Linked DNA regions of Blastopirellula marina. The main gene of each other region encodes a partner of the protein of the gene in region 2 in a complex. Links are inferred from orthologs where the notes say so. Each region holds a gene or a part of one and is shown on either strand. Other genes may lie near its edges. The genes, in order: accB, accD, accC and C5Y96_RS15820.

What was found.
Region 1: the proteins of accD (region 2) and accB are in contact, whole or in part, in a solved structure (PDB 8UXZ), measured with the Escherichia coli proteins. The link is inferred for Blastopirellula marina from one-to-one orthologs.
Region 3: the proteins of accD (region 2) and accC are in contact, whole or in part, in a solved structure (PDB 8UXZ), measured with the Escherichia coli proteins. The link is inferred for Blastopirellula marina from one-to-one orthologs.
Region 4: the proteins of accD (region 2) and C5Y96_RS15820 are in contact, whole or in part, in a solved structure (PDB 8UXZ), measured with the Escherichia coli proteins. The link is inferred for Blastopirellula marina from one-to-one orthologs.

What each region holds. Positions count from the first base shown.
Region 1 is NZ_PUIA01000069.1:437,845-441,203, reverse strand. The notes cover bases 1-2,716. They hold accB (acetyl-CoA carboxylase biotin carboxyl carrier protein), read right to left. Parts: upstream 1,754-2,716; coding sequence 1,247-1,753; downstream 1-1,246. Other genes in these bases: C5Y96_RS22255 (M24 family metallopeptidase), read right to left, coding at 2,490-2,716; C5Y96_RS27640 (hypothetical protein), read left to right, coding at 2,041-2,478; accC (acetyl-CoA carboxylase biotin carboxylase subunit), read right to left, coding at 1-1,199. Outside these bases: more of C5Y96_RS22255, read right to left, coding at 2,717-3,359. UniProt on the Escherichia coli protein: This protein is a component of the acetyl coenzyme A carboxylase complex; first, biotin carboxylase catalyzes the carboxylation of the carrier protein and then the transcarboxylase transfers the carboxyl group to form malonyl-CoA.
Region 2 is NZ_PUIA01000026.1:52,206-55,608, forward strand. Bases 533-3,292 are described here. They hold accD (acetyl-CoA carboxylase, carboxyltransferase subunit beta), read right to left. Parts: upstream 2,460-3,292; coding sequence 1,605-2,459; downstream 533-1,604. Other genes in these bases: C5Y96_RS08435 (serine/threonine-protein kinase), read right to left, coding at 533-1,366; C5Y96_RS08445 (histidine phosphatase family protein), read right to left, coding at 2,533-3,120; rpe (ribulose-phosphate 3-epimerase), read right to left, coding at 3,138-3,292. Outside these bases: C5Y96_RS08425 (DUF3891 family protein), read left to right, coding at 1-44; C5Y96_RS08430 (small basic protein), read right to left, coding at 124-330; more of C5Y96_RS08435, read right to left, coding at 488-532; more of rpe, read right to left, coding at 3,293-3,403.
Region 3 is NZ_PUIA01000069.1:439,370-442,819, reverse strand. The notes cover bases 644-3,450. They hold accC (acetyl-CoA carboxylase biotin carboxylase subunit), read right to left. Parts: upstream 2,816-3,450; coding sequence 1,472-2,815; downstream 644-1,471. Other genes in these bases: accB (acetyl-CoA carboxylase biotin carboxyl carrier protein), read right to left, coding at 2,863-3,369; C5Y96_RS22275 (arylsulfatase B), read right to left, coding at 644-1,244. Also shown: more of C5Y96_RS22275, read right to left, coding at 1-643. UniProt on the Escherichia coli protein: This protein is a component of the acetyl coenzyme A carboxylase complex; first, biotin carboxylase catalyzes the carboxylation of the carrier protein and then the transcarboxylase transfers the carboxyl group to form malonyl-CoA.
Region 4 is NZ_PUIA01000042.1:155,467-158,985, forward strand. The notes cover bases 229-3,104. They hold C5Y96_RS15820 (acetyl-CoA carboxylase carboxyltransferase subunit alpha), read right to left. Parts: upstream 2,225-3,104; coding sequence 1,232-2,224; downstream 229-1,231. Other genes in these bases: C5Y96_RS15815 (CvpA family protein), read left to right, coding at 229-601; C5Y96_RS27105 (hypothetical protein), read right to left, coding at 762-971; C5Y96_RS15825 (serine/threonine-protein kinase), read right to left, coding at 2,275-3,104. Outside these bases: more of C5Y96_RS15815, read left to right, coding at 1-228; more of C5Y96_RS15825, read right to left, coding at 3,105-3,213; C5Y96_RS15830 (glycosyltransferase family 4 protein), read right to left, coding at 3,361-3,519. UniProt on the Escherichia coli protein: Component of the acetyl coenzyme A carboxylase (ACC) complex. First, biotin carboxylase catalyzes the carboxylation of biotin on its carrier protein (BCCP) and then the CO(2) group is transferred by the carboxyltransferase to acetyl-CoA to form malonyl-CoA.

The DNA.
Region 1 (3,359 bases), on a different replicon or contig from region 2:
ATGGCTTCTTCGCGCGTGTTACGATGGACCAGCAGCTTGCCGATCATCGAATCGTAATGCGGAGGAACGGTGTAGCCACTGTAGACGTGCGAATCGAAACGAACGCCAGGGCCGCCGGGGACGATCAACTGGTTGATCTTACCGGGGCAAGGCATGAAGTTCTTGTCGGCGTCTTCGGCATTGATACGACATTCGATCGCCGCGCCTTGCAACTTGATGTCTTCCTGCTTCCAAGGCAGCGGCTCGCCGGAAGCAACGCGGATTTGAGCCTGGATCAAGTCGATGCCGGTAACCATCTCGGTCACGCAGTGTTCGACCTGAATACGGGCATTCACTTCGATGAAGTAAAAATTCTCGTCCTTGTCGACGATGAATTCGACCGTACCGGCATTCTGATAGTCAGCCGCTTTGATCATGCGCACAGCAGCCGCACAGATTTCGTCTCGGGTCTTTTGCGAAAGGTTCGGAGCTGGGCTTTCTTCGATCAACTTCTGGTGACGACGCTGCGTGCTGCATTCACGCTCGAACAGGTGCACTGCATTGCCGTGATGGTCGGCGATGACCTGAACTTCAACATGGCGCGGATGTTCGACGTACTTTTCGATATACACACCGGCGTTGCCGAACGCGGCACCGGCTTCGGTTTGAGCCTGATTGAGGGCGTTCTTGAGCACCAAGTCGTTGGCCGCCACACGCATACCACGACCACCACCACCGGCGGTGGCTTTGATGAGAACGGGGAAACCGATCTCGTGGGCGATCTTCAGGGCTTCATCTTCGTCCTCGATCAAACCAGCCGAACCAGGCACAACCGGCACATTGGCTTCGCGAGCCATGCTGCGGGCCGTATTTTTATCCCCCAGCTTGGCCATCGCTTCCGGCGTGGGGCCGATGAAGTCGATGTTACAGCTACGGCAGATATCGTTGAACTCGGCGTTCTCGGCCAGGAAGCCGTAGCCAGGGTGGATCGCTTCGACGTTGCCAACCTCGGCCGCGCTGATGACGCGATCGATCTTCAAATAGCTTTGGGCGCTTTTGGCAGGTCCCACGCAGTAAGCTTCATCGGCTAGTTTCAAGTAGGCGGCGTCACGGTCGGCTTCGCTGTAGATGGCGACCGTTTCAATGCCCAGTTCTTTGCAGGCGCGAATGATACGAAGAGCGATCTCGCCGCGGTTGGCGATCAGAATGCGGTTGTACATGACGTCTGATTCCTCGCCACTAAGCGCGAGGCTAGATGAGGGTGGAGTTAGCCTTGCGGATCGACCATGAACATTGGCTGGCCGTATTCAACCGGTTCTTCGTCCTTGACCAGAACCTTGACGATCTTGCCGGAGACTTCGGCTTTGATCTCGTTGAAGACCTTCATCGCTTCGATGATGCAAACAACGGAGTCTTCCGAGACGTGATCGCCAACGCGGGCAAACGAATCGGCATCCGGTTTGGGCTTCGAGTAGTAGGTGCCAACCATGGGGCTCTTGATGGCAATCAGGTGGGAATCGGCAGCCGGAGCTTCGCCGCCACCTGAAGATGCCGGAGCAGCAGCCGTTGGTGCCGGTGCGAACTGCATGGGAGCAGCATGCATGGGAGCAGGAGCGGCATAGATTGGAGCCTGACCACCACGCTTGAGCGAGATTTTCTGGTCCCCTTCGCGAAGGTCGAGTTCGCTCAGGTCGTGCTGTTTCATCAATTCAACCAGCGAGCGAACTGTCTCGACGTTGAATACATTGCTAGAAGTCGATTTGGAATCGGACATTCGTTCTCTCCCACGGGATCATCCGCTAGGGGAATATGGTCATGTTGTATTTTGGCAAAGCTTTACAGCGTAAGGGATAAGGGTAGGTTTCGTCCAGATGGGTAAGCCGGGAGAAGATTTGACAGACTTCTTTGGCGTAGGGGACAATTAGTTACCCTATTGCTGGGGTACTGGGCCAACTGGCATATCCGAACCATTCACCTGAATTCGTAGTGGGCCTGATTTTTACGTGAACCCTTCCACCCTGATTGCTCGAATGGCCGATTTTGCCAAATTGGTTGCCCGCCATGAGTGACTTTCACGGTCCATCACTCGAGGATCTGCAAGGGGAATGGATTTGCGTGAACTTTGGTGACGACGGCCACAAAGTCCCCTTTTACGTCCCCTGGTTCCGAAAGCCGAGGGTTGTGTTTGAAGGCTACTGTTATCGAACCTTGGAGGGGGATACCTGCCTGGAAAGTGGCCGTTTCGATATCCGGCGCGGCGTCGAGTACTCGCTGCTGGATCAATTGATCGAGATGGGAGAGCACTACGGCCGTGAGCATCACGGCATCATTCGCTGGGTTGGCGACAAGCTCGAGCACTTACAAGGGCACGTTGGTTACCCCCGGCCAGCCGGTTTTCCTTACGGCAGAGGTTTCAAGTGCCACTATGCCCTGCTCAGCCGGGCACCCAGCGTCAAGCCGGAGCATCCGTTGCCCTCTCCCAAGACATGGAAAGGATAACGCAAACCGGCTTAAATCGTAATCGTCGCTTCCTCGAACGACTTGGGTACGCTCGTGAGGATCTCGTGACCATCTTTGGTGACCAGGATGTCATCTTCGATCCGGACGCCACCGAAGCCAGGGATATAGATGCCTGGTTCGACGGTAACGATCATCCCTGGTTCTAGAGGGCGATTGCTTAGCGAGTTCAGTCGTGGTGCTTCGTGGATATCGAGGCCGATACCATGCCCTAGCCCATGTCCGAATTGTTTGCCCCAGCCTGCTTTGGCAATGATGCTGCGGGCTGCATTGTCGACTTCCGACATGATGACGCCCGGCTTGATTTTGTCGATCGCTGCGAGTTGGGCCTTCAGGCAGGTCTCGTATATCTTTCGCATCTTGGCCGGGACCTTGCCATAGAAGAGAACGCGAGTCAGGTCGCTCTTGTAGAACCGGTAGTCGGCTCCCCAATCGATCAAAACAAAGCTGTCTTCTTCCATTTTGACCAATTCCGGCGTTCCATGCGGACGAGCGGCACGCGGTCCGACGCCGACGATCGGCGGAAAGCTGGTACCACGGCCTCCGTTACGTTGGATCTCATAGGTGAGCAGAGCTTCCAGTTCCTTTTCCGTTTGATCGCCGCGAAGGCCGGCTTTCAGCACGGCAAACGCCTTTTCTGCGAGAGCCACGGCTTCGCGAGTCAGGGCGACTTCTTCTTTGTCTTTGATGACACGTAGGTCCTCGACCAGACCTTCCAAGGGCTTGATCTCGACCTGAGAAAGCTTGGCGACCATCTTGTTAAAAAACTGAACCGTCATCGACTGGCTTTCGATCCCAAGCTTGCCAATCTTGGCCTTGGCGATCGTCTTTCCGACCGAGTCGAGAATCGAGGTGCCAGGCTC
Region 2 (3,403 bases):
TGAACGACTGGTGCCGGATCGAGTGGCAGTTTGCGCCCGAGTAGATACCTCGACTACTCAACGCAAAAAGCCCTGACGGGTTCGCCAGGGCTTTTGCTTGGATCGTAGGATCGTCAAAGAAGACTACTTCTTGCCTTCTTCTTCCTTGACCTTCTTCTTCTTCTTCATCGAGATCTTCACGACCTTGGTCTTGGGCAGGCCGATTGGGGACATGTTCTCTTCGTCGAAGGTGCCGCGCTGCTTCATCTGAGCAATGCGTTCGGTACGCTTCAGTACACTGCGGGTGGAAATACCACCCCGCTTCACTTTAAGGCTCTTATCGATGGTCACGGTAACTCTCCTGAACTTATGCGTTATCAGGCGGATTACGTGCAATCCGCCGGGTATCTACCGCCCAAAGGGCGATTTAGGATCGAGGGGAAACGCATCATGATACCAGAGCCCGCTCGACCGTCAAGGCGTAACAGCCCCACCCAATGGGCCACTTTTACGCGTCAACTCGCTTGATCCGCTGCAAAGCGTTGACAAGGTCTCGGGCGGTCTCAGGGCGGTTACGGGGATCGCGATCAATGCAGGACATGATCAGCTCTCCTAGCTCGCGATTGAGCTTTGGGCGGAGATCGAAGATGTTGCCCGGCGGAAGCGTATCGTGGCTTAGCGCATCTCGCCCGGTCCCTTCCACGCTGGCCCATGGCAATTCATAAACCAATAGGCGATAACCGGTTACGCCCAGGGAGAAAATGTCCACGCGTTGGTCAGTGGGACGTCTGCGAACGATTTCCGGGGCCATGTAATTGGGCGTACCGGTGCGATTGCCTGGGGCCATGAACTCAGGCTTGGCTGGCAAAGTCAGCCCAAAGTCGATGAGTTTGCACGAGCGGCAATCCGGGGCGGCAATGAAATTTCGCGGGCAGATGTCGCGGTGGATGTAACCGGCCTCGTGTACGCAGGCCAGAGCATCCGACATTTGACGCAATAGGACCAGTTGCTTTCCTTCCAACATCGGATCGCGGTCGACGATCAGCGAATTGAGCCCTTTGCCCTCCAAGTACTCCATCAGAAGGTATTGCTGCCCCGTCGTCACCAGGCCGTGCTCGAGCGTCCGCACGATGCATGGGTGGGTCAGGGACATGGCGATTTCACCTTCCTTGGGGCGAGTCAGCCCCTGGAAGCGAGAATCGAAGAACTGCTGCTTTTCTAAGTCGAGGATCTTGAGCCCAAGCGTACGGCCGGTCGAGTGCTCTCGGACCTTGTAGAATTCGCTCATCGTCCCAGAGACCGCTTCTTTCAAGATCGAGAATCGCGAGGCGATATCGAGCTTGGGCTGGCCAGCGAAGAGCGACGTAAACTTCTTAAGCAGACTCATCTGGGAAAGAGACTCACACGATCAGGGTGCAAACTTGAAACGACACTTCAAATTTAGGCCCCTGAACGGATTTTGCCCGGCAAAATTGGCGCATCAATCGCCAAAATTGACGTCTCTGGGATGGGATTAGCCTGTCTGTTCCGGTGCCTCTACCCCCCCACTTTAAGCTGGCATGCAAAGCGGCACAAGAGATAACATCCGTGTGAGTACCGCTGGAGGGTCAAAGACGCTGGCAGGTTTATTTGCCGCAGTAGTCGATCGCCCGAGCAATTTCGAGCTTCAGCTTGTTTCGTGGAACAATCCGGTCAACAAAGCCATGCTCGAGAAGGAATTCGCTGGTCTGAAAACCTTCCGGAAGATCGATGCGGATGGTGGCCTTGATCGTTCGTGGGCCGGCGAAACCTACCAAGGCCTTCGGTTCGGCGAAGATCAGGTCCCCCAAGGATGCGAAGCTGGCCGCCACGCCACCCATGGTCGGATTGGTCAAAACGGAAATGAACAGTCCGCCGGCCTCGTGAAACTTGGCCAGGGCTGCGGTGGTCTTGGCCATCTGCATCAGGGATAAAATCCCCTCGTGCATACGGGCACCACCACCAGAGCCGCTAATGATAATCAGTGGCAGATCTTGAGCAGTCGCTCGTTCGATAAGTCGCGTCAGCTTTTCACCCACAACGCTTCCCATGCTACCCATAATGAACGCGCTATCGGTCACGCCGATCGCGACGCGTCGGGCACGAATCATCCCGCAACCTGTCAAAGCGGCTTCACGCAGGCCGGTTCGCTTTTGCTCGGCCACCAGGCGTTCGGCGTACGACTTTTTGTCCTTGAATTCGAGTGGATCGAGCGAATGAAGATTCGTGTCCCATTCCTCGAAAGTGCCGGTATCAAGCACCTGTTCGATACGCTGCTGAGCGGTAATGGTCCAGTGATAATCACACTCGGGGCAAACCCCCAACTGCTGCTCGGCTTGCTTGCGGAAGATGACTGCCTGACAGCCGGGACATCGTTGCCACAGGCCTTCCGGTACGCCACGCTTCTTAGGTTTACCGGATTCTTCAGTTTGGGAAACGAGTTCCGAGGAAACGGAAGCCATGTTGGATGCCTCGACGAGGGGAGTAGTCGGAGAGGTGGTTTCGCCAGTTTCAGCCACTTGCTTCTTGCCAGGCTTAGACTTTGGAGACGACTGAGTTTTTTTCATACTGGATCAATTCCCACCATCCACATCGACGTTCGGCCTGCCACAAATCACCGAAGTCGGTTTGCAGGATCTCGCTGCGAATGATGGATGCCAGAGGTTCTGGGGCGACTACAATCACATTGCCGTCACCTTTTTGATGCTTTTTCCATATCTTGTCTAGGGCGTTCTGCACACGCAAGCGCACCTCGCCCAAGGTCTCCCCTTGGGGGGGGCAGACCGCCTCTGGGTTTTCCTGCCATAAGCGGTAGACGGTTGGCTGGTTTTGCTTGACCTCGGTGATCAGCTTTCCTTGCCAAAGTCCGGCGTTCAAGTTCGCCAGGCAGTCCATTTGCTTGAATCGTTTGCCGAGCGCTCGAGCAAACGCTTCGGCGGTTTGCAGGCATGCCTGACAGGGGCCACAGTAGATGGCCTCAACCGACAGGGCCTGAAGTTGTTGAACCATTTCCGACGCCTGGCGTGTTCCTTCTTCAGTCAAAGGAACGGCAAGACGACTACGTATACGACCTTGAAAGTCGTATTCCGTCTGTCCAGGTCGGACGAGCACTATTCGCAACATGGCAAAGCTGTTCTCAACTAGGTCGAAACTTGGGCAGATCGATAGAGCTGATCAATCGCTGCGCCGTAATCCGATTGATTGAAAATCGCTGATCCTATTACCAGGAGGTCAGCCCCTGCTTCGGTACAAGCCTGAACCGTTTCCAGGTTCACGCCACCGTCGACTTCCAGAAGTAGCTCTGGAGGACCGACTTTTCGCAAAGCTTCGAGCTTCTCCAACGCCACAGGGTTAAACGTTTGACCGCCAAACCCTGCATTTACACTCATGATTAATATCAAGTCGG
Region 3 (3,450 bases), on a different replicon or contig from region 2:
ATTTCCCCCATCAGCTTGAAGTCTCCGCGACGAATCGTCGGTAATCTCACGCTACCGGCGACATCGTAGATGATCTCGTTGCGAGGGCTCTGTTCGCCGGAGAAAAAAGCCCCGGTCATGTCGAGCCCATCGATTGCACGCTCTTGCTTGTGATTGCCGCCGGCCACCGTGATGAAGGTGGGAAAGAAGTCGGCGATGAAAAAGAGGCCGTCTTTCGATGTGCCCGGGGCGACATGCCCCGGCCAGCGAATGACACACGGCTGACGAACGCCTCCTTCGAAGGTTGTGTTCTTTGTGCCGCGAAACGGTTTACTCATTTCTTCTAGCACAGGACCGTTGTCGTTGGCGAAGACGAACAGCGTGTTCTCCTGGAAGCCGTTCTTCTCGATGGCCTGTTCAATGCGTCCCAGGGCCTTGTCGAAACTTTCGAGCATGGCGTCGCGGACGGCGTCGGCGTCATTGGGGTCTCCTGGGAAGCCGGGCGGAGGATTCAAAGGGCCGTGGACCGCATTGAATGCAACGTACATAAAGAACGGCTGGTCGTTTCCTTGACGAGACTCGATCAGACGTACGGTTTCATCGGCGATCAAATCGGTTGAGTAGCCATCTTCGTCGACCGGCTGTTGATTGCGATGCCAGTCGTAAACGGCATATCGTGCTGGGGCGTTGTGTACGATCGTTTTGTTGTAGTAGTCGATTCCCCAGGCATAGTGCCCGTATTGGTAGTCGAAGCCCTGCCCCATCGGAAGATGCTCTGGTAGCCACTCGCCCAAGTGCCACTTGCCCAGCAGTGCCGTGAAGTAGCCTGCTTCTTTCAGGGCTTCGGCAATGGTTCGCTCGTTGGTGTCGAGGGCATGAATGCGCCGGGTCGGCTCGCCACTTTTAGTATGGGCCAGTTCCAAGCCCAGCTTGGCGAGATAACTGGGTTTGCCAAAGTCTTCGGTTCGCCAATCGCTCCAGGTCCGAAACGAGTAGCGGCCGGTCAAGAAGGCCGCGCGTGTCGGAGCACAGACGCTATGCGTGTAAAACTCGTTGAGCCGCATCCCTTCCGCGGCCAGCTTATCCATGTTCGGAGTAAGCGAGGCTTCTTCCGGGTGATTGAAGCCTGGTTGATTCCAGCCCATGTCATCGGCCAACACGAAAATGATGTTCGGACGACTGCCAGGGGCATCGGCAAACGCGACGCTCACGAACAAGGTGGAGGTGGCAATGGCAAGCAGAAAGAAGAGTCGACAAGGAAGCATGAACGATACCAAATCGCGGCTAGATGGGTGGGAATCGACGAGATGCCTATTTTCGCAGGTTCCACGCGAAATTGAAGACAAAAGTCGCGGTGCAGTAGAGAATTACCACGACTAGAAGAGTACGTTACATCCAATTGCTGATTTAGTTGAAATTCAACAGCAATCGTTTCGGTAGTACCGGGAACCGCTTTGCGCGACTTGCCTATTCAAGTCGCGCAGCGTGCTGATTACGAGAACCAGGTTCGTTCGACGAACGTGGTGTCGATCTTCCCTTCGGCGAAGGCTGAGTGGTTCAGCACCTTCTTGTGAAAGTTCGCGGTCGTCGTGACACCATCGGTGCGGATTTCGTCGAGTGCCCGCAGCATGCAGCGGATGGCTTCTTCGCGCGTGTTACGATGGACCAGCAGCTTGCCGATCATCGAATCGTAATGCGGAGGAACGGTGTAGCCACTGTAGACGTGCGAATCGAAACGAACGCCAGGGCCGCCGGGGACGATCAACTGGTTGATCTTACCGGGGCAAGGCATGAAGTTCTTGTCGGCGTCTTCGGCATTGATACGACATTCGATCGCCGCGCCTTGCAACTTGATGTCTTCCTGCTTCCAAGGCAGCGGCTCGCCGGAAGCAACGCGGATTTGAGCCTGGATCAAGTCGATGCCGGTAACCATCTCGGTCACGCAGTGTTCGACCTGAATACGGGCATTCACTTCGATGAAGTAAAAATTCTCGTCCTTGTCGACGATGAATTCGACCGTACCGGCATTCTGATAGTCAGCCGCTTTGATCATGCGCACAGCAGCCGCACAGATTTCGTCTCGGGTCTTTTGCGAAAGGTTCGGAGCTGGGCTTTCTTCGATCAACTTCTGGTGACGACGCTGCGTGCTGCATTCACGCTCGAACAGGTGCACTGCATTGCCGTGATGGTCGGCGATGACCTGAACTTCAACATGGCGCGGATGTTCGACGTACTTTTCGATATACACACCGGCGTTGCCGAACGCGGCACCGGCTTCGGTTTGAGCCTGATTGAGGGCGTTCTTGAGCACCAAGTCGTTGGCCGCCACACGCATACCACGACCACCACCACCGGCGGTGGCTTTGATGAGAACGGGGAAACCGATCTCGTGGGCGATCTTCAGGGCTTCATCTTCGTCCTCGATCAAACCAGCCGAACCAGGCACAACCGGCACATTGGCTTCGCGAGCCATGCTGCGGGCCGTATTTTTATCCCCCAGCTTGGCCATCGCTTCCGGCGTGGGGCCGATGAAGTCGATGTTACAGCTACGGCAGATATCGTTGAACTCGGCGTTCTCGGCCAGGAAGCCGTAGCCAGGGTGGATCGCTTCGACGTTGCCAACCTCGGCCGCGCTGATGACGCGATCGATCTTCAAATAGCTTTGGGCGCTTTTGGCAGGTCCCACGCAGTAAGCTTCATCGGCTAGTTTCAAGTAGGCGGCGTCACGGTCGGCTTCGCTGTAGATGGCGACCGTTTCAATGCCCAGTTCTTTGCAGGCGCGAATGATACGAAGAGCGATCTCGCCGCGGTTGGCGATCAGAATGCGGTTGTACATGACGTCTGATTCCTCGCCACTAAGCGCGAGGCTAGATGAGGGTGGAGTTAGCCTTGCGGATCGACCATGAACATTGGCTGGCCGTATTCAACCGGTTCTTCGTCCTTGACCAGAACCTTGACGATCTTGCCGGAGACTTCGGCTTTGATCTCGTTGAAGACCTTCATCGCTTCGATGATGCAAACAACGGAGTCTTCCGAGACGTGATCGCCAACGCGGGCAAACGAATCGGCATCCGGTTTGGGCTTCGAGTAGTAGGTGCCAACCATGGGGCTCTTGATGGCAATCAGGTGGGAATCGGCAGCCGGAGCTTCGCCGCCACCTGAAGATGCCGGAGCAGCAGCCGTTGGTGCCGGTGCGAACTGCATGGGAGCAGCATGCATGGGAGCAGGAGCGGCATAGATTGGAGCCTGACCACCACGCTTGAGCGAGATTTTCTGGTCCCCTTCGCGAAGGTCGAGTTCGCTCAGGTCGTGCTGTTTCATCAATTCAACCAGCGAGCGAACTGTCTCGACGTTGAATACATTGCTAGAAGTCGATTTGGAATCGGACATTCGTTCTCTCCCACGGGATCATCCGCTAGGGGAATATGGTCATGTTGTATTTTGGCAAAGCTTTACAGCGTAAGGGATAAG
Region 4 (3,519 bases), on a different replicon or contig from region 2:
CATCGTGACGATGTTCGCCGTGGCCTTGACCAAAGACGATAGTCGCCAGCAAATCGTGCAGTCGAAATCAGGGTTCTACATCACCAAAGTGATCCACAATCTGCATGGCGTCATGCCAGCCGAAGTGAACCAGGTCGTGGGGCCATTTATCGACCGCTACAACCAGCGGATAAACGGTCAGAATCCAGAGTGGTTTGCCGAGACCGGCAGCGGTACTACCGGGGGCGGTTTTGGGGGGAATGACGCGGCGATTGATCCGGCCAATTTCAACCTCCAGACCGAGTTCCAGAACTTCCAGAACAACGTGCAGAATCAGATTCAAAATAAGATCCAGAACGAAGTTCAGAACCAGGCAGGGCAGTTCCAGAATTTCGTGAATCAGTCGATCGAAAATCCACAGAATGTGCAGTCGAATTGGCAGCAGTATTCGGGCCAGTATCAGCCTCCGCAGCAGCCAGGATATTACCCGCCACAAATGAACATCCCGTCGCCGCAGCAGCAGGGCGGAAGCTACTATCCGCAGTACACGCAGCCGCAACAGCAGACGCCGTATCCGATGCAAAACGGCCAGCCATATTATCCAAGCCAGCCAAGGTATTAATCACCCAAGTGCCAACGTCAGGGAAGAAATGGCCCAAAACCGGGAATTGCTTGAAACCCGGTAAAAATAGGCCTCAAACCGCACATAACAAACATTATCGGACGTTGTAGTGGGGGTTCTATGGAGACTGGGTTATTCCTCGGTCTCGTCTGTTTGAGCCCTACTCTCTCATGAACTTCATTGCCATTGCGATGATGATCGCCAGCGAGGATCGCTTCTCGTCGGAGCGAAGTTCCAAAGTCGACTCCCAGGTCCAATCGCACTGGGAACGCGCCAGCGAGCAGGCTCGATTTCGAAACGAAAAAGCCATCAAGAGATTACTTCGCGGCGGCTCGATCTGGCGATGAATTTCGCCAGCCAGAGATCGCATTCATCTGGTCGTCCCGGATCACGGTTTTGGCCAATCTGGAACCTGCCTGCTCTGTCATGAACTTCGTTGCCAATCGGCGGAAAGTCGACTCCCAGAATGGCTTCTGGTCGCACCCACAATCGATGGCCAGATCCTGGTGCCCAATGCCTTCAGGATTGGTTTCTTGGTGCCCCCATTTCGAAACGAAAAAGCCACCGCGGAATGATCCTCGCGGCGGCTTGATTAGGTGATGAATTCCACCAGCTAGAGTTGGCTTCGTGTTAGCTGGCTGGTTCGCCTTCGGCGGTCTCCAGTTCGCGTTCCAGGAACATGCCCATCTGGCGGAACTTGTCGTAGCGGTTTTCGACCAGTTCGTCGGTTGGCTTGGCGATCAGTTCGTTGACCGTTTTAACCAAGTACATCTTCAGGCGAGCTGCCATCTGGTGATGATCTCGGTGAGCACCACCCAGCGGCTCTTCGATCACATCGTCGACGATGCCGAACTTGGGAAGATACTTCGAGGTAAACTTCAACGCCTCGGCGGCCTTGGCTTTGAACTCGTGGCTCTTCCACAGAATGCCGGCACAGCCTTCGGGGCTGATCACCGAGTAGTAAGCATGCTGCAGCATGGCCGTGCGGTCCGCGACACCAATGCCCAGTGCGCCGCCAGAGCCACCTTCGCCGATGACGACCGAGATGATCGGAGTCTTCAAGCGAGACATGGCGAACATGGCGTCGGCGATGGCCATGGCCTGGCCGCGTTCCTCGGCACCGATGCCTGGATACGCCCCGGGCGTGTCGATGAAGGCGATCACCGGCAGGTTGTACTTCTCGGCGAGTTCCATCTTCTCGATCGCTTTGCGGTAGCCTTCCGGGTTGGCACAACCGAAGTAGCACTCGCTGCGTTCCTTCAGGTCGCGACCTTTGAAGTGACCGATGAACATCACTTTGTGCTTGTCGAGTTTGGCGAAGCCGGTTCGCAGCGCGCGGTCGTCACCGAACTTGCGATCACCATGCAGCTCGACGAACTCGTCGAACACCAGGTTCAAGTAGTCGGCCGACTGAGGTCGCTTCTGATGACGCGCTACTTCCACCGTTTGCCAAGGCGAGAGATCGCTGTAGATCTCACGCATCGTGTCGGTGAGCTGCTTGCGGACGCTGCGGATCTCGTCGTGATGTTCCGGCGTGTCTTTTTTCTCGGCCTCTAACTGTTTCAGTTTGTTCTCGAGGGTTTCAATCGGCTGTTCGAAGTCGAGATAGATCGAGGTGCTCATGAAAGCTATCGGTGCTCCAGGCAATTAATGGGGATGGACGCTCGGTGAAATTAGGCTTCTTCCTGCGTCGACGTGGTATCGTCACCGCTGGTAGCCGTGGCCTTGTCTGGTTCGACGGAGCCGGATGGCTTGCGGGGTGGAATTTTGTAAATCTTGATATTCTTCAGCAGGCGCACGACGTCGCTCATCGTGTCGGGACGCTGCTTGGGATCTTTCGCCATTAGGCGTTCGACCAGCGAGGAAAACTCGGGCGTGATGTTGTCGGTGGCGGCTTGCAGCGACGGAATGCCGCCTCGCAAATGTTTATCGAGTAAGTGATCGGGGCTGGTCGCCGTGTAGGGTAACTTGCCACTGATCAATTCAAATATGGTACAGCCGAAACTATAGATATCAGCGCGGTCATCTAATGCCGCACCGCGTATCTGTTCGGGTGACATATAGCTGCGGGTACCTTGGACGTTGCCTTTGACTTTCGAACCGCCGCCGAAGAGCTTGCCCAGGCCGCTCTTCTTTTTCTGGGCGATCGAAAAGTCGATCAGCTTGAGGTTGCCTTCCGTATCGAGCAGGAAGTTGTCCGGCTTCACGTCGCAGTGAACCCAGCCTTGCTCATGCATGTAGCCGAGGCTCTTGGCACCCTCTTCGATAATCTTGGGGGTCCAGTACGCGAGTTCCTCGACCCCTTCGCGAATGGCCATCTTCATGTTTCGCGAGAAAGCAAATTCCAGTACGAGATAGGCGACACCGCGGAAGGTATCGAACTCGTAGACGTGAATGACAAATGGATGGTCGAACTTGCCGGCGACAGTGAACTCGTGCTTCAGCGAGTTAATCTCTTCTTTGTCGCGAATGTAGTTCTCGCGAAGTGTTTTGATGACAACCTTACGGTTGTCCAAGTCGTGAATCGCTTCCCATACCTGACACGTCTTGCTTGCGCGCAGCATGCGTATCAAGCGGTACGGACCGATATAGTTTCTTCCTGCGGTAGACACCGATGAGATTATCCGTGAGGAGAATTTGCCCCTATTTGTTCCGTTAGCCTATCGGATCGACAGGCCTCTTAATCTTACCCTAATCATTGCGGTTTCAAAAGAGCGAACTACCGGCAGATCTACCGTAACTGTAATGGTTACCCAGGGTTAGACCACTTCGCGGCCATTTCTGCGAAGCACTTCCTGGTAGATTTCGCGCAGGCGGCGGGTCATTACTTGATGCGGAAAGACCTGGCTGCAGCGTCTGCGCCCCTCTTCCCCCAGCTTCTCTCGCAGTGTCGGATCGTCGCACAGTTGGATCAGCGC